Regions from separate parts of the Streptomyces sp. NPDC051921 genome, predicted to be linked through region 3. Evidence: riboswitches for the same ligand, from Rfam matches in the RefSeq annotation. Region 3 holds a riboswitch; each other region holds the start of a gene.

What was found. Region 3 has a riboswitch for cyclic di-AMP ahead of AB0M16_RS06195 (LysM peptidoglycan-binding domain-containing protein). Riboswitches for the same ligand answer to the same signal wherever they lie in the genome.
Positions count from the first base shown of each region.
Region 1: it holds a riboswitch for cyclic di-AMP, as region 3 does, so the genes downstream of both, AB0M16_RS09715 (M23 family metallopeptidase) here and AB0M16_RS06195 (LysM peptidoglycan-binding domain-containing protein) in region 3, are expected to answer to the same signal.
Region 2: it holds a riboswitch for cyclic di-AMP, as region 3 does, so the genes downstream of both, AB0M16_RS22820 (C40 family peptidase) here and AB0M16_RS06195 (LysM peptidoglycan-binding domain-containing protein) in region 3, are expected to answer to the same signal.

Region 1 is NZ_JBFAXU010000005.1:277,178-283,174, reverse strand. It holds gene AB0M16_RS09720 (pitrilysin family protein) at 1-669, shown strand, start outside; cyclic di-AMP (ydaO/yuaA leader) riboswitch at 873-1,039, shown strand; gene AB0M16_RS09715 (M23 family metallopeptidase) at 1,052-1,822, shown strand; gene AB0M16_RS09710 (GntR family transcriptional regulator) at 1,981-2,664, shown strand; gene AB0M16_RS09705 (HPr family phosphocarrier protein) at 2,939-3,220, opposite strand; gene AB0M16_RS09700 (GNAT family N-acetyltransferase) at 3,397-5,997, shown strand, end outside.
Region 2 is NZ_JBFAXU010000017.1:106,666-112,662, forward strand. It holds gene AB0M16_RS22810 (ATP-dependent Clp protease proteolytic subunit) at 1-501, shown strand, start outside; gene AB0M16_RS22815 (hypothetical protein) at 509-814, shown strand; cyclic di-AMP (ydaO/yuaA leader) riboswitch at 1,130-1,327, shown strand; gene AB0M16_RS22820 (C40 family peptidase) at 1,331-1,807, shown strand; gene AB0M16_RS22825 (ATP-binding protein) at 1,963-2,400, opposite strand; gene AB0M16_RS22830 (VOC family protein) at 2,594-3,001, shown strand; gene AB0M16_RS22835 (hypothetical protein) at 3,062-3,313, shown strand; gene AB0M16_RS22840 (DUF817 domain-containing protein) at 3,310-4,101, opposite strand; gene AB0M16_RS22845 (8-amino-7-oxononanoate synthase) at 4,302-5,513, opposite strand; gene bioB (biotin synthase BioB) at 5,656-5,997, shown strand, end outside.
Region 3 is NZ_JBFAXU010000003.1:327,889-333,885, reverse strand. It holds gene AB0M16_RS06205 (MFS transporter) at 1-559, shown strand, start outside; gene AB0M16_RS06200 (heme-binding protein) at 617-1,036, shown strand; gene AB0M16_RS06195 (LysM peptidoglycan-binding domain-containing protein) at 1,134-1,946, opposite strand; cyclic di-AMP (ydaO/yuaA leader) riboswitch at 1,951-2,106, opposite strand; gene AB0M16_RS06190 (MMPL family transporter) at 2,458-4,764, opposite strand; gene AB0M16_RS06185 (glycoside hydrolase family 15 protein) at 4,976-5,997, shown strand, end outside.

The DNA of each region.
Region 1 (5,997 bases), on a different contig from region 3:
CCGCGCCCGATGCCGCCCATCACCGCCGACGACACCGGCCGGGTCGTCATCGTGGACCGCCCGGGCGCCGTCCAGACGCAGCTGCTCATCGGCCGCGTCGGCGCCGACCGCCACGACCGCGTGTGGCCGGCCCAGGTGCTCGGCACGTACTGCCTCGGCGGCACCCTCACCTCCCGACTGGACCGCGTCCTGCGCGAGGAGAAGGGGTACACCTACGGCGTGCGCGCCTTCGGCCAGGTGCTGCGCTCCGACGGCGAGGGCCACGGTGCGTCGATGCTCGCCATCAGCGGCTCCGTCGACACCCCCAACACCGGCCCCGCACTTGACGACCTGTGGAAGGTGCTGCGCACCCTCGCGGCCGAGGGGCTGACGGACGCCGAGCGTGATGTCGCCGTGCAGAACCTGGTCGGTGTCGCTCCGCTCAAGTACGAGACGGCCGCCTCCGTCGCCGGCACGCTCGCCGACCAGGTCGAGCAGCACCTCCCGGACGACTTCCAGGCCCAGTTGTACGCGCGGCTCGCCGAGACGGGGACCGTGGAGGCGACCGCCGCCGTGGTCAACGCCTTCCCGGTGGACCGGCTCGTCACCGTCCTGGTCGGCGACGCGGCGCAGATCGAGGAGCCGGTGCGGGCCCTCGGCATCGGGGAAGTGACCGTCGTCACCGGCTGATTGAGCCGCCGTCACGCACGGACGAGGGCCCCGACGACCCGCTTCGCCGGGGTCCTCCTCTTTGTCCGTATTGAGGACGAGTGTGACTGAATGCCCTGTGGCATGTCTTACAAACTGGCGCGTCTGTTTGGCGATTGACAGAAGATCCGCCTAGCGTCGACCCGGCTGTCCGGCCGTTTGCACCACGCCGCATCCGCGGCAACGGACAGTCATCGCCGAGTCCCCGCAAGGCGCGAGCCTGGGGAGCCGGGGACCCACACGTAGTCCCCTGGGGTGAATCGGACGCCTTCGCTCGACGCGGAGGGGCCCGTAGGAGACCTTCCTGCTCCGAACCCGTCAGCTAACCCGGTAGGCGAGAGGGAAGGAAAGGATCAGCCACTACATGGCGTTCACCCGTGCCACCGGGAAGCATCGTGGTCCGAGCCGAATGGCGCGCCGCGGCGCGGGCATCGCCGGCGTGGCGGCCCTCGCCACCACCGGCGTCATCGGCACCCTCGCCTCCCCGGCGCTCGCCGCCGACACGGAGGAGCCCTCCGTCGAGGACACCGGTCTCACCCAGGTGATCACCGAGGAGTCCCTCGCCCAGCGGGTCGACGCCCAGGCCGCCGCGCAGGAGGAGGAGGCCTACGAGGCCGCCGCCCGCGCCAGGGCCGCCGCCGAGGCGAAGCGCAAGGCCGAGGCCCGCGCCAAGGAGATCCGCGCGGCCAAGGAGCGCGCCGCCCGCGAGGCTGAGCGCAAGCGCCTGGCGTCCTTCCAGCTCCCCGTGGCCGGTTCGTACGTGAGCACCGGCTACAAGACCGGTGGCTCGATCTGGTCCTCCGGCAGCCACACCGGCATCGACTTCCACGCCGCCTACGGCACCAAGGTCGTCTCCGTCGGCTCCGGCACCGTCGTCGAGGCCGGCTGGGGCGGCGCGTACGGCAACAACATCGTGATCCGGATGAACGACGGCACGTACACGCAGTACGGCCACCTCTCCGCGATCCAGGTCCACGTCGGCCAGAAGGTCACCCCGGGCGAGCAGATCGGCGTCTCGGGCTCCTCCGGCAACTCCACCGGCCCGCACCTCCACTTCGAGGCGCGCACCGGCGCCGACTACGGCTCGGACATCAACCCGATCAGCTACCTGCGCTCCCGCGGCGTGAACGTCTGACGGTCGAATCCCGCGCGAAAGCCCCGGCTCGAAACGAGCCGGGGCTTTTTTGCGTCCGTTTCCCACGGGCGCCATCGGAAATTCCGGCGTCCTGCAATAGAGTCGCCGGACAGGCGATGCTCGACGGTGTTTCGCGCGGACAAAAGCGGAGGTCGGACATGCGCATTCCCGCGCACTCGGTATGCACGGCGATCCGGGACGACATCGTCTCCGGGGTGTACGCGCGGGGCGCCAGACTCACGGAGGAACAGCTCGCCCGCCGCTACGGCGTCTCCCGCGTCCCGGTTCGCGAGGCCCTGCGCACCCTGGAGTCCGAGGGCTTCGTGGTCAGCCGCCGGCACGCCGGCGCCCATGTCGCCGAGCCCACCGAGCAGGAGGCCGCCGATCTGCTCGACATGCGCTCCCTGCTGGAGCCCCTGGGGGCCGCCAGGGCGGCGCAGCGGCGCACCGAGGCCCACCTCAAGGTCCTGCGCGGCCTGGTCAGGCTGGGGCAGGAGCGCGCCAGGCGCGGCCGGGGCGAGGACCTGGCCTCGCTCGGCGGCTGGTTCCACGAGACCCTGGCGCAGGCCTCGGGCAGCCCGCCGCTCACGGCGCTGCTCACCCAGCTGCGGCACAAGATCGCCTGGATGTACGCGGTCGAGCCCTCGGAGCGCCCGGTGGAGGCCTGGGCCGAGCACGGCCAGATCGTGGACGCGGTCGCGCGCGGGGACGCCGAGCGGGCCCGCGGCCTGACCGCGCTCCACGTGGAGCACACCCTGCCGCTGCACCGCCTGAAACAGGCGGCCCGACCAGGCGTGAGGCCTTCGCAACATGTCGTCAACATGGCGAGTCCTCGGAATTAACACGGGCGCCGTATACAAAGAAGTGAGGAATTCTTGGGCGTCATGTGCGCTGTCCGAATTCTTCGGCGACGTGGCGTGCAATTTCCGACGATGACCCGGCGTGCAATTTCCGGCCCACGGTGACCGTGTACCGCGACCGCCTTACGGCGCGTGCTCGGAAGTCACCTTCCAGGGATCTCACATCCCGTCGGGAACGGGCGAAAAAAGAAGCCGTACCCTCCGGAATTCCGGCAGGTACGGCTTCCTCGCGATCCGTCGTCGGGGAGGAGACGGGTCAGACGGTCTCGGGGAGCTCCTCGAGACCCTCGGCCACCAGCTTCGCCAGGCGGTCGAGCGCGGCCTCGGCGCCGTCGGCGTCCGAAGCGAGCACGATCTCCTCGCCGCCCTGGGCCCCCAGGCCGAGCACCGCGAGCATGGACGCGGCGTTCACCGGGTTGCCTTCGGCCTTGGCGATCGTCACGGGGACGCCGGCGGCCGTGGCGGCACGGACGAAGATGGAGGCGGGGCGGGCGTGCAGGCCCTCGGCCCAGCCGACGTTGACGCGGCGCTCAGCCATGGTGGTTGCCCTTCAACTTTCAGCGGTTGTCTAGACCAGTCTCTCACGGGTGGCGACGTGCTCCTACCGGCCTTCGGTCCCGGCCGGGGCGGGCCCTTCGGTCCTCCTCACCTTGCACGGCGGGCAGGCGCCGCGCGACCGGTGCCACTGTCGTATCCCGGCCGTACGCTTGCCCCATGCAGAGCGCGTCGGAGCAGTCGGAGCAGTCGGAACACGCGTATCCCGACCACTGGGAAGCGGACGTGGTCCTCCGTGACGGCGGCACCGCCCGCATCCGGCCCATCACCGCCGACGACGCCGACCGGCTGGTCAGCTTCTACGAGCAGGTCTCCGACGAGTCGAAGTACTACCGCTTCTTCGCGCCCTACCCGCGCCTCTCCGCCAAGGACGTCCACCGCTTCACCCACCACGACTTCGTGGACCGCGTGGGACTCGCGGCGACGGTGGGCGGCGAGTTCATCGCCACGGTGCGGTACGACCGCATCAACGAGCTGGGGCGCCCCGCCTCGTTCCCCGCCGACGAGGCCGAGGTCGCCTTCCTCGTCCAGGACGCGCACCAGGGGCGCGGCGTCGCCTCCGCCCTCCTCGAACACATCGCGGCCGTCGCCCGGGAACGCGGGATCCGCCGCTTCGCCGCCGAGGTGCTGCCCGCCAACACGAAGATGATCAAGGTCTTCACGGACGCCGGCTACACCCAGAAGCGCAGCTTCGAGGACGGGTCCGTCCGCCTCCACCTCGACCTCGAACCCACCGACCGCTCCCTGGCCGTCCAGCGCGCCCGCGAGCAGCGTGCCGAGGCCCGCTCCGTGCAGCGGCTCCTCGCCCCCGGCTCCGTCGCCGTGATCGGAGTCGGCCGCGGCCCCGGCGGCGTCGGCAGGACGCTGCTGCGCAATCTCCTCGACGCCGGCTACACCGGCCGTGTCCACGCCGTGAACGCGGCACTGGGGGAGGGGCGGCACGAGCTGGAGGGTGTCCCCGCCTTCCGCTCCGTCGCCGACATCGGCGAGCCCGTCGACCTCGCCGTCGTCGCGGTCCCCGCCGAGCGCGTCCCCGAGGTCGTCGCCGACTGCGGCGAGCACGGGGTCCGCGGCCTCGTCGTCCTCTCCGCCGGATACGCCGAGAGCGGCGCCGAGGGCCGCGAGCGCCAGCGCGCACTCGTGCGCCAGGCCCGCTCGTACGGCATGCGGATCATCGGGCCCAACGCCTTCGGGATCATCAATACGGCCGAGTCCGTCCGGTTGAACGCCTCCCTCGCCCCCCAGATGCCGGCCGCCGGGCGGATCGGGCTCTTCACCCAGTCCGGCGCCATCGGCATCGCCCTGCTCGCCGGTCTGCACCGGCGCGGCGCCGGGCTCTCCTCCTTCCTCTCCGCGGGCAACCGCGCCGACGTCTCCGGGAACGACCTCCTCCAGCACTGGTACGACGACCCGACCACCGACGTCGTCCTCCTCTACCTGGAGTCGATCGGCAACCCCCGGAAGTTCACCCGGCTCGCCCGCCGCACCGCCGCGGTCAAACCCGTCGTGGTCGTCAAGGGCGCCCGGCACAGCGGCAGCGCCCCGCCCGGCCACCGCGTCCCGGTCACCCGCATCCCGCACGCCACCGTCGCCGCCCTGCTGCGGCAGGCCGGCGTCATCCGCGTCGACACCGTCACCGAACTCGTCGACGCGGGACTCCTCCTCGCCGACCAGCCCCTGCCGGCCGGCCCCCGCGTCGCCATCCTCGGCAACTCCGAATCCCTCGGCCTGCTCACCTACGACGCCTGCCTCACCGAGGGCCTGCGCCCGCTGCGGCCCCTCGACCTGACCACCGGGGCCACCCCCGGCGACTTCCGCGCCGCCCTCACCGCGGCCCTCGCCGACGACGCCTGCGACGCCGTCGTCGTCACCGCCATCCCCTGGGTCGGCGAGAACGGCGCCACCGAGTCCGGCGACGGCGAGGTCCTGGCCGCGGCCCTCCGCTCCGCCGTCGCCGCGGCTCCCGGCCCCTCCAAACCGGTCGTCGTCGTGCACGTCGAGATGGGGGCCCTCGCCGAGGCCCTGTCCGCCGCCACCCGCACCCGCCCCGCCGGCCGCACCGCCCCCGTCACCGCCGCGGCGGCCCCGGAGGCGCCCACGGGGACCGAGGACGGGGCCGCCCCGGCGCAGGCCCCCGCGCCGCCCGGCCCCATCCCGGCCTACCCTGCCGCCGAGCGCGCCGTGCGAGCCCTCGCCGCCTCCGTCCGCTACGCCCAATGGCGCCGACAGGCCGCTGCCGACCCCGGACGCGTACCCGAGTTCGACCGGATCGACGAGACCGGCGCCGCCACCCTCATCGAGCGGGTCCTCGACGAGCCGCAGGCCGACGCCCGGGGCGTCAGCCTCGGCCCCGACGACACCCGGGAACTGCTCGGCAGGTACGGGATCGAGGTCCTGCCCACCCTTCCCGCGCCCACCCCCGACGAGGCCGTCCGCGCCGCCGCCCGCCTCGGCTTCCCCGTCGCCCTGAAGACCACCGCGCCCCACCTGCGCCACCGGCCCGACCTCGGCGGCGTCCGGCTCGACCTGGCCACCGAGGAACAGCTGCGCACGGCGTACGGCGAGCTCACCGACACCCTCGGCAAGCCCGAGGAACTGCAGCCGGTCGTCCAGGCGATGGTGCCCCGCGGTGTCGACACGGTCGTGCGCTCCGCGATCGACCCCGCCGTCGGCGCCGTGCTCTCCTTCGGCCTCGCAGGCGCCGCCTCCGAGCTCCTCGGCGACATGTCCCACCGGCTCGTCCCCGCCACCGACCGGGAC
Region 2 (5,997 bases), on a different contig from region 3:
TCGGCCAACGACGTCATCGCCCAGTTCCTGCACCTGGACCACGCGGCCCCGGGGCAGGTGATCAGCCTCTACATCAACTCCCCCGGGGGCTCGATCAGCGCGATGACCTCGATCTACGACACGATCCGCACGGTCTCGTGCGAGGTGGAGACCACGTGTCTCGGCCAGGCCGTCGGCCCCGCCGCGGTACTGCTGGCCGCCGGCTCACCGGGGCGCCGGCTCGCGTTGCCGGGAGCCAGGATCGTCCTCCAGCAGCCCGCGCTCGACGAGCCGTTGCAGGGACAGCCCAGCGATCTCGACATCCACGCGCGGGAATTGCTGCGGCAGCGCGCACTGGTCGCCGGACTGCTCGCCGAGCACACCGGACAGGACCGCGACCGGGTCGACGCCGACATCGACCGGACCACCGTCCTCGACGCGCCGGGAGCGCGGGAGTACGGGCTGCTGGACCACGTGGTGACGAGCCGCCGCGCGTCCGCCGGCGCCGCCGGCGAGGGCTGAGCCGGCCATGGTCCCGGAGCTGCCGCCGCTGCCCGCACTGACGCGCGCCGAGGGCGAGTTCGTCGACGCCTACCTCGAAGTCGTCGACCTGCTGGGAAGGATCAATCCATCCAGGGGTTCGCATACCTATGGGGCACTGCGGGCCGCGCAGGCCCTGGTCGGACGGGCGACGGCGCTCCGGGACGCCCTGACGCTCATGCATATGCGGGGCGAGGCCGAGGTGCACGCGGCCACATTGGCGCGTGCGCTAAGGGTGTTGGACGGCGAACGCCGCTCGGGCCGCGTCACCGTCCCCGGAGAACAGGAGAGTTGACAGAGCCGCGTGTCGTGTCGAGGTCCACTCGGGGCACCCACACCGCAGAATCGCTCCCCCGTTCGGCGTAGTCGATGAATCGACATGGAGCTCAGGTAAGTTGCGCAACAGGTGTACGCATCTGGCGGAATCGGGCATTCCATGCCTGGTGAAGGGCTCGTCGGCCAAACCTCCGAAGATCGCGAAACCTGACTGTCCACTCGAATGGATCAGTCGTGAGGAGCCTCACATATCGCCGTTTCAGCTCGGATTTCGGCCCGACTGTGAGTCAAGATCCCTGTCGACGACAAGCCCCCGCCACCCGAGGCGGGGCGGTCCGGGCGGACGCCGAGTCCTGCCGCTGTCCCGGACGTCTGGTCGACAGGAGTGGATCGGCAGGAGTGGAGGACCCGAGCAACACGGGACGTGCCCGCAAGGGTGATGTCCCTCGGGGTGAAGCCGCAGCCGCGGCCGGGCATCTTCGCCAGCCCGAACCCGACAGGTCATCCTTCGCAGGCGGCTGACGAAGGGTTGCGCATGACTGCGCAGATTCATGTCCCGTCCCTGCTGTCCCGGGCCGGAGCCGTCTCGGCTCTCACCCTCGCCGCCGTCGGCGGCACGCTGCTCGCCCCAGGAGCGGCGCCGGAGGCCCAGGCCGCGAGCTCGTACGCCAACACGGCACTGGGCATCGCCGCCTCGAAGAAGGGATCGCCTTACAAGTACGGCGCCTCGGGCCCCAGCAGATTCGACTGCTCGGGCCTCACGCTCTACTCGTACAAGAAGGCGGGCAAGACGCTGCCCCGCACCGCGCAGCAGCAGTACAACAAGACACGACACATCTCGGCGTCCAGCCGGCAGAAGGGGGACCTCGTCTTCTTCCATTCCGGCGGAAGGGTGTACCACGTCGGAATCTACGCGGGTAACAACAAGATCTGGCACTCCCCGAAGACCGGTTCGTGGGTGAAGCTCGACAGGATCTGGTCGTCGAAGGTGCTGTACGGCCGCGTCCGCTGACCCGCGGACCCCGCCGCAGGCCGCCCGGCCGGCCGGGCCCCTGCCCCGCCCGAGGCCGCGTCCCCGTGGCCCCCGCCCCGCGTCCCCTGCCCCGCGCGTCCCCGTCCCCGGGTCGTGGCACCGGGGGCGGGCGGCCGCGGGGCGGCGCGGGGGACCTACCGGGGCGTCAGCGTCGGGGCCGTCCAGGGCAGGTTGATCCAGACCGTCTTGCCGCCCTCGGCCGTCGGCTTGACCGAGAGGCGGCCGCCGGCCTCGGCGGTGAGCGAGCGGATGATGACCATGCCACGCCCGTTGTCCTGCTGTACGGCCGCCGGGAGGCGCCGGGGCCAGCGCGGATGGCTGTCGGTCACACCGATGTGCAGCTGCTCGTCGCGTTCGAGACGGATCTCGACGGTGAAGTGGGGCGACTGGCCGAAGGTGTGCAGCACGGCATTGGTCGCCAGTTCGGAGACGATCAGGCGGACCGTTTCCGCCGTGTCGCTCGCGCTCCCCAGCCCCCAGGAGGTGAGCACCTCGGCGACGTACCTCCGCGCGGTGGACACCGAGGCGGGATCGCTCGGCAGCGTCACGGTTGCTTCCTGGTGGTCTGCCATGGCGACGCCGTCCCTTTCCCACCGGGCCCGGCCCGGATTGCGCTGAGCGCCAGACTGCCACCGATCGTGCCGCGCCGACGGCGATCCACCAAGATGTACGGATATCTATCGCCCGAAGCGGTGAACCGTCCGACGGGCGACCGGATCCCGACTCGGCGTGCCTGCAGGGCTCTTGAGCGGGCACACGAGCCGTATGAGCGTCTCCAAGAGCACCCTCCTCGTCCTCGACAGCAGCGATCCCGAGCCCCTCGCCCGCTTCTACGCCGCCCTGCTGGGCGGCACCGCCGAACCGGCCGAGGGCGACCCCGACCTGGTCCTGGTCTCCTCCCCCACGGGCGTCGCCCTCGGCATCCACCGCGACCCCGGCCAGGCTCCGCCCAGCTGGCCCCGGCCGGAGGACTCCCAGCAGGCCCACTTGTGGATCCTGGTCGCCCCCGAGGCCCTCGACGAGGCCGAGCGGGAGGCCATCGGCCTGGGCGCGCGGCCGGTGGCGGCCGAGGTCGACGGCACCCGCCTCGACCGGCGCTCCGCCCTGCGGCGCTGTACCGACCCGGCCGGCCACCCGTTCGTGCTCGCCGCCGCGCCCGGCGTTTCCGCCTGAGACCACCGGGCAGCCGCCTGCACGTCCCACCCGTTCGGCGTACGAATCCGGAGGACGAACATGAGCCACCACGAGCGCCGGCGCACGCTTCCCGCGGACGCGCCGCCCCGCACCACACCGTCCGAGGCCGTCGGGGAGAGCGGCGACGCCGAGGCCCGCCGGGAGGCCGAGGAAGCGGTACGCGGCCGTCGCGGCGCCGCCGCGTCCGACACGCACGGCATGGACGCCAAGCGCCAGTCCCCCGGGCTGGGCCGCGAGGAGCAGCGCCGTCCCCACGGCCGCAGGGGCGAGGCCGGGGAAGACGCCCCTTAGCGATCCGCCGTGCGGCGGGTGGCCGCGGCCAGGACGAAGGTGATGCTGATCAGCAGCGACCATGCGCCGAACTTCTCCACGCCGACGGGCTGCCACCCGTGGAGCTGGTACGGGTAGCGCCAGGCGCCCACGTACGTGGCGAGGTTCTCCGCCAGCCACAGGAAGAAGCCGATCAGCACGAAGGACAGGGCCAGCGGCATCCGCAGGCGGGCACCGCGCACCGTGAACCGCACGGAGGTGCCCGCCGTGACGGCCAGCAGCACCGCGGCCAGTGGCCAGCGCGCGTCCGGCAGCCAGTGGTGGGTGAAGAAGTTCAGGTAGATCGCCGCGGCCACCACCGCCGTGGACCGCGGCCGGTAGCGGACCAGCTCGAGGTCGAAGAGGTGCCAGGCCCGGCAGACGTAACTGCCGACGGCCGCGTAGAGGAAGCCGCCGTACAACGGGACGCCGGCGAACTTCAGCACCGCCGGCTCGGGGTAGCTCCACGAGCCGAGCGACACCTTCACCAGCTCGAAGGCCAGGCCGATGACATGGCAGACGGCGATGACGGCGACGTCACGCCCCGACTCCCAGCCGCGCAGCCAGAAGAGCAGGGTGAGCAGCACGCCGTACACGACGAGCAGGTCGTAACGGGCCACCGGGAGCCCGGGCAGCAGCGTGGACGCCGCCACCCCCGACAGCAGCGCGATCGCGAAGGCGCAGGCCCGGGTCTGCCCCCACGCGAAGGCGAGCAGGCGGCGGAAGGACGAGGTCAGCAGGTCTGGGAGGGGTGCGTTGAGGCTCGGCATGGTGCGCTGTAGGACGAGCGCGACGGCCGACGCGGTTGCGGCCGGACGCCCCAGGATCCCTGCCCCGGGCGGACACCCGCGCCGGGACGGCCAGGATTCCGAGCCACCGCCCGCGCCCGAACGACCAGGACCCCGAGCCCCCGCCCGCGCCCGAACGACCAGGAGTCCCCTGACGCGGCCGGTCCTGTCGGCGGTGGATCTCAGACCGCCGCGCCCTCCGGGGCCGTGCGGAGGATCGTCGCGACCGCGCGCCCGATCTCGGCGTCGGTGAGGTCCGCGCGGGCGGTCAGACGGAGACGGGAGATGCCGTCCGGGACCGACGGGGGGCGGAAGCAGCCGACGGCGAGGCCGAGTTCTCGGCAGTCGGCGGCCCAGCGGAGGGCCTCGTTCGGACCCGGGGCGCGGACCGAGACCACGGCCGCGTCGGGGCGTACGGCGGTCAGGCCGGCGTCGCTGAGGAGGCGGTGGAGCGTGGTCGCGACCGTACGGGACCGGGCCGCCAGTGCCGGCTCGGCCGCGATCAGCCGCAGGCTCGCCAGGGCGGCGCCCGTGGCGGCCGGGGCGAGGCCCGTGTCGAAGATGAAGGTGCGGGCCGCGTTCACCAGGTGCTCGATCACGCGGGCCGGGCCGAGCACGGCGCCGCCCTGGCTGCCGAGCGACTTGGAGAGGGTGAGCGTGGCGACGACGTCCGGGGCGCCCGCGAGCCCCGCCTCGTGGAGGGCGCCGCGCCCGCCGTCGCCGAGCACCCCGAGGCCGTGCGCGTCGTCGACGACGAGGCCCGCGCCGTGCGCCCGGCAGGCCGCCGCGAGCGCCGCGAGGGGGGCCTTGTCACCGTCGACCGAGAAGACGGAGTCGCTGACCGCGAGCCCCCGGCGGCCCGGGTGCGCGCCGAGGGTCTTGGCGACGGCCTCCGGGTCGGCGTGCGGGACGACCGCCGTCTCGGCCCGGGACAGCCGACAGCCGTCGACGATCGAGGCGTGGTTGCCGGAATCCGAGACGATCAGGCCGTCCCGGGAGGAGAGCGCGGTGAGGGCGGCCAGGTTGGCGGTGTAGCCGGAGGAGAAGACGAGCGCCGCCTCGAACCCGCAGAACTCGGCGAGCTCGCGCTCCAGGCGGGCGTGCAGCCGCGTCGAGCCGGTGACGAGCCGTGAGCCGGTGGAGCCCGCGCCCCAGCGGCGGGCCGCCTCGGCCGCCGCCTCGGTGATCTCCGGGCGGCGGGTGAGGCCGAGGTAGTCGTTGCTCGCGAGGTCCAGCAGCTCCGACTCGGCCGCCCGTGGCCGCAGGGTCCGTACGAGACCCGCCTCCGCGCGCTGCCGTGCCGCGGCCTCGGTCCAGGCGAAGGCGGTCCGGCGCGGGTCGGGGCCCTCGCTCGGGTCCTGCACGTCCTGCGGGTCCTCGGCGTACGGCGGCATGGCAGATCCTTTTGTAGGCAGCCCACAGACCCTAACGGTCCGGGCCCGAGGGCAGGGTGTGGCCATACACACACTTCAAAGCGGTCGGTTTGTTCTTCTCTTCCTTGGCCCCGGTGGCCGCCGTAGGTAAGGATCAGCCCTTATGGACCTGCTGAACACCCTGGTGGAGAAGGGGCTGCGGCGCGAGCTGCCGACCCGTGAAGAAGCGCTCGCCGTCCTGGCGACATCCGACGACGACCTGCTCGATGTGGTGACCGCGGCCGGCAAGGTGCGCCGCCAGTGGTTCGGGCGACGGGTGAAGCTCAACTATCTCGTCAATCTGAAGTCGGGGCTGTGCCCCGAGGACTGCTCGTACTGTTCGCAGCGGCTCGGCTCGACCGCGGGCATCCTCAAGTACACGTGGCTGAAGCCCGACGAGGCGTCGGCCGCGGCGGCGGCCGGTGTCGCGGGCGGCGCGAAGCGGGTCTGCCTGGTGGCGAGCGGT
Region 3 (5,997 bases):
CGTCTTCGCCGCGATCACATACATCGCGCCGATGATGACCGAGGTCGCCGGCTACTCCGACGGTGCGGTCACCTGGCTGCTGGTCCTCTTCGGCGTCGGCATGTTCCTCGGAAACCTGCTCGGCGGCCGGTACGCCGACCGCGCGCTGATGCCCCTGCTGTACACCACCCTCGGCGGGCTCGCGCTCGTCCTCGCGCTGTTCACCGTGGCCGCCCACAGCAAGGTCCTCGCCGCGATCGCCATCCTCCTCGTCGGAGCGCTCGGCTTCGCCACGGTGCCCCCGCTGCAGAAGCGCGTCCTCGACCAGGCACACGGCGCGCCCACCCTGGCCTCCGCCGTGAACATCGGTGCCTTCAACCTCGGCAACGCGCTCGCCGCCTGGCTCGGCGGCCTCGTCATCGCCGCCGGCTTCGGCTACACCTCCCCGAACTGGGTCGGCGCCGTCCTCGCCGCCGCCGCCCTCGGCCTCGCCGTCTGGTCCGCCGCGCTGGAGCGGCGGGCCCCCGCGGCCCCCGCCGCGGACGCCGGGGCGGACGCCCGCGTCCTCGTCCACCACTGACCCCCTCCCCCACGCCCCCTTCCCTCCTCCCGCACCCCATCCCCCAGGAGAAGCGCCATGAGCACCACCGCCGTCACCCCGCTGACCACCGCCGAGGCCGAGACCCTGCTCACCACCGCCCGCCGAGCCGCCGAGGCCGCCGGCGTGGCCGTCAGCGTCACCGTGCTCGACGCCGGCGGGCACCTGCTCGCCTTCCGCCGCGACGACCGGGCGGTGCTGATCTCCGGCGAGACGAGCACCCGCAAGGCGTACACCGCCCTGCAGCTCGACGCCCCCACCGCCGACCTGGTGGACCTGGTCAAGCCGGACGGCCCGTTCCACAGCCTCACCACCGCGCTCGACCGGCCGCTGCTCTTCATCGCCGGCGGCCTGCCCGTCCACCGCGACGGACGGCTCATCGGCGCCGTCGGTGTGGGCGGCGGCGCCCCGGAGCAGGACCACGCCTTCGCCGGTACCGCCGTGGCCGCCCTCGCCTGATCCGTCCGCCCCCAGGGACTCCTGGGGCGGACACGACAGTGCTCCCGCACCTGGCCCGGCCGGCCGGTGCGGGAGCACTGTCCTTCTGTCAGCGGTGTCAGTAGGCGCCGAAGACGTTGTCGATGGAGCCGTAGCGGTCGGCGGCGTAGTTGCAGGCCGCCGTGATGTTGGCGACGGGGTCGTACGGGTCGTTGGCCGTGCCTTCGACGTGGTAGGCCCGGAAGGTCGGGTCGATCACCTGGAGCAGGCCCTTGGAGGGGGTGCCGGCGAGGGCGTTGGAGTCCCAGTTGTTGATGGCCAGCGGGTTGCCGGACGACTCGCGCATGATGTTGCGGTGGATGCCGTCGTAGCTGCCGGGGATGCCCTTCTTGGCCATGATGTCCAGCGCCTCGCGGATCCATCCGTCGAGGTTGTCCGGGTACGAGGTCGCCTTCGCCGGCGCCGCCGCCTGGACCGCGGCGCCCGCGCCCGCGCCGGTGCTCGCCTTCGTGGCGGTCGGGGCCGCCGCGCGCTTGACCCCGGAGAGCGCCGCGCCGGTCGCGTCGACGGTCAGCCGCATGCCGGGCCGGATGAGGGCCGGGTCGGCACCGACGGCGCTCCTGTTGTCGCGGTAGACCTTCTTCCAGCCGCCCTTCACCGCGTACTTCCGGGCGATCTTCGAAAGGGAGTCGCCGGCGACGACGGAATAGCGCACCGTTCCGGGCGCCTTCGCCACCTGCGCGACCTGGGCCACCCGAGCCGCGGCCTTTTCGACTGCGACGGTCTGGGCCGCCTGCGGGGTGACCGCCCCGGCGGTCGTCGCGCCGGCCAGCGGCAGGGCCAGCGCGGCGCTGCCGGTGATGCCGACGGCCGCGATGCCGCGGGCGAACGGGGACTTCTTGGAACGGCGGTGCTTGGCGTGTCCACGCATGGCGGGGTCCTCTCCTCCGCCTGCGAGGTGAGCTGTCGGGTTCGGGCTGGAGATGCCCGGCCGCGCATGAGGCACGGCTTCACCCCGAGCCGCCCCGGTATCCGGGGACGGCGGCGAACCTGGGTCCCCCGCTCCTGCCGGAAGTGGTCGTGTGTGCGGTTCCCGGGCGGCGGCAGGATGAGGCGTTTCCGTCCGGTTGCCGGGTGACCGTAAGCGAATTCATCCGGCGAAAACAAGACGGAAATTAATCAAAGCAAATGGATCATTCCGGGAAATAGAAAGGATCAATCCACTCACCCACGCGGTGCTCGCCAACCCCTCCCCGACAGCGCGCATCTGACGTCCCGGCAGCACTCTCCGGGGCGAAATGGCCGTGACTCAGATCACGCACACCGCACCGTGCACCACTACGGCAGAGAAATAGCTCCAATGCCGGAATTCCTTCAGCATTCCGGCATTGGAGCTCAATAGCGGGACATCTACCTCTTTGTCCGAATGTGCACGATGTGGGTCAGCGCGCGGGCGCGCGGCTGGGCTCCTCGTCGGCCTCCATGTCCTCGCCCTCGGTGTCGAGGTGCGGCAGGATCCGGTCGAGCCAGCGCGGCGTCCACCAGGCACGGCTGCCCAGCAGTGTCATCACGGCGGGGACGAGCAGGAGCCGCACGATGGTGGCGTCGATCAGGACGCTGACCGCGAGCCCCAGGCCGAGCATCTTGATGACGATGTTGTCGGACACGATGAAGGCCGCGAAGACGCTCACCATGATCAGTGCGGCACAGGTGATGACCCTCGCGGTGATCTCCAGGGCGTGGGCGACGCTCGCCTCGGCGTCGCCTGTGCGCAGCCACGCCTCCCGCACCCGGGACAGCAGGAAGATCTCGTAGTCCATGCTGAGGCCGAAGACGATGGCGAACATCATCATCGGCACGTAGCTCTCGATGGGCACCTTGCCGGAGACGCCGAGCGCGGGACCGCCCCAGCCCCACTGGAAGACGGCCACGACGACGCCGTACGAGGCGGCGATGGACAGCACGTTGAGGACGGCGGCCTTGACGGCCACGAGGAGCCCTCGGAAGACGATGAGGATGACCAGGAAGGCGAGCGCCACCACCACCGCGATGATCAACGGCAGCCGGCTGGAGACGATGTCGAGGAAGTCGACCTGGGAAGCCGTGGTGCCGGTGACGTAGGTCTTCGCGTCCGTGCCGGCCACCGCCTGCGGCAGCACGTCGTCGACGAGGTGGTTGGTGAGCTGGGTGGTCTTCTCGTCCTGCGGGGAGGCGACCGAGTAGGCGGTGCCGATCAGCACGTCACCGTCGGAAGTGGGCTGCAGGGGGGTGATGGAGGCCGCGTCGGGCACGTTGGCGAGCGACTGCTGGAGCTTGCCGGCGAGCGCCGAGCGATCGGATGCCGGCACCGCGGTCTGGTCCACCACGAGGGTCAACGGCCCGTTGGCGCCCGGCCCGAAGGCCGTGGAGATCAGGTCGTAGGCGCGCCGGTCGGTGAACGACTTGGGGTCGGCGCCGTCGCCGATGTGCCCGAGCTGGATGAAGAGCAGCGGGAAGGCCAGGATGACCAGCGCGACCACGCCGCCGACCAGGAAGTACCAAGGCCGCCGCTCCACCCGCTGGGCGTAGCGGTGCCAGGTGCCGTGCGCGGTGGCACCGGGTTCCGCGTCGGTCTCCGCGACGGGTTTGCGCACGTGGTAGCGGTCGATGCGGCGCCCGACGAGTCCGAGCATGGCCGGGACCAGGGTGAGCGCGGCGATGACGGCGGTGACGACCGTGAAGGCGGCCGCCAGGCCGAGTTTGCCGATGAAGGTGACGCCGGAGACCCACAGCCCGGACAGGGCGATGATCACGGTGCAGCCGGAGACGAGGACCGCCCGGCCGCTCGTCGTGGTCGCCAGACCCGCGGATTCGGCGGGATCGTGCCCGTTCATGACGTTCTGGCGGTGACGCGTGATCAGGAACAGCGCGTAGTCGATGCCGACGCCCAGTCCGATCATGGTGGCCAGGGTCGGCGAGACCGTGCCGAAGGTGAAGGCCGCCGCCGTCAGACCGAGCAGCGCGAGTCCGCAGATCGCCCCGATGAGGGCGGTGACCAGCGGCATGACCGCGGCGATGACGCTGCCGAAGCCGATCAGCAGCACCACGATCGCGACGGCGAAGCCGATGGCCTCGCTGGTGCGGTCGTCGGCCGCCGGCCTGGCCAGTTCACCGAGCGATCCGCCGTACTCGACGTCGACTCCGGCGGCGCGCAGCGGCTGTACGGCCGCGTCGACGCCGTTCAGGTAGTCGTCGCCCAGGGTGGACGGCGGGACGCTGAAGCGGATGGTGATGTAGGCGGTCTTGCCGTCGGTGGACAGCGGGCCCGTGTTGGGCACGCCCGAGGGCGGGGTCGGCGGGGGTGTGCCCGGCGGCGGCAGCGGGTTCTGCACGGTGAGCACGTCGGGCAGCTTCTGGAGCGACGCGACCACCGAGTTCACCGTGGAGGCGTCCTGGGTGAGCGGCTCGGAGGGGTTGTTGAGGACCACCTGGGCGCCGTAACCGCCGGCGGACGGATCGTGCGCCTGCAGCACGTCGAGTCCCTCGGTGGACTGCACACCGGGAAGCGAGAAGTTGTCGGAGTACTGGCCGCCGACCGCCCGGTCGGCGATCTGCAGTCCGGCGACGGCCGCCAGCCACAGGACGATGACGACGATGAAATGCCGGGCGCACCAGTGCCCCAGCCGGTAGAGAGAGCTCTTCTGCGCCTTGGCGCTGATCGTGGGCCTGTGCGCTGACGGTCTGCCCTGGGCCGGGCTTGCTGCGTTCATGGCACCGCCGAGTTCGGATGGGAATGTCCCCGAGCGGAAAGACTGCTCCGACGCCGTGCGGGTGTGCCGGTCCTGCAGTCAATTGTTCGCCCTCCGTCCGGCGGCGGCATCTCGACGCCCGCGAACCCGCCCGCCGCCCGCACCGGCGGCCGCCACCGCCGGGCCGCGTCCCCCGATGTCGCCCTCGGTCCCCGTCGCCGATAGTGGAGGCATGAAGCGATACCCGCTCATCGCCGATCACGGCCTGGTGGGGGATCTGCAGACCGCCGCCCTCATCTCGGACGAGGGCGTGGTCGACTGGTTCGCGGCGCCCCGTTTCGACTCGCCGGGAGTCTTCGCGGCACTCCTCGACCACGACCGGGGCGGCTACTTCCGGCTCTCCGTCGACGGTCCCGACGTGACGGTCAAGCAGCTCTACTACCCCGACACGGCGCTGCTGGTGACCCGCTTCCTGTCGGCCGACGGCGTCGGCGAGTTGATCGACTGGATGCCCCCCGACCGGACCGGGCGGCCCACGGACGAGCACGCCATCCTGCGCGTGATGCGGTGCACCCGCGGGACCGTCACGTTCACCCTGGAGTGCCGGCCCCGGTTCGGCTTCGGCAGCAATCCGCACGAGACGCGGGTCGACGGGCGCACGGCGACCTTCCGGGCCCCCGGAATGAGCGCCTTCCTCCAGACGAACGTCCCGCTGGAGCAGGACGGGCCGTACGACGTCCACGGCCGCCTCGGCCTCACCGAGGGGCACATGGCCGGCGCCTCCTTCACCGTGGCGGGCCCGGAAGCGCCCGCCCCGCCGCTGCCGCACGAGCAGGAGGTCGAGGCGGCGCTGTGGGACGCCGTCGACTTCTGGCAGAAGTGGGTGCGCATGGCGCGGTACCGGGGACGCTGGCCCGACATGGTGCACCGCTCGGCCATCACACTGAAGCTCCTCACGTACCTGCCCTCCGGCGCCCCGATCGCCGCGGCCACCCTCGGCCTTCCCGAACTCGTCGGCGGCGAGCGCAACTGGGACTACCGCTACACCTGGATCCGGGACGGCTCGCTCGCCGTACGGGCCCTGCTGGACCTCGGGTTCGTCGACGAGGCCGCCGCGTTCACCGGGTGGCTCACCGAGCGCGTGACCGAGCGGGCCGGCGCGCCCTCCGCCGGCGGCCGCCCGCTGCAGATCATGTACCGGGTGGACGGGGACCCGTGGCTCCCCGAGGAGATCCTGGAGGACTTCGAGGGGTA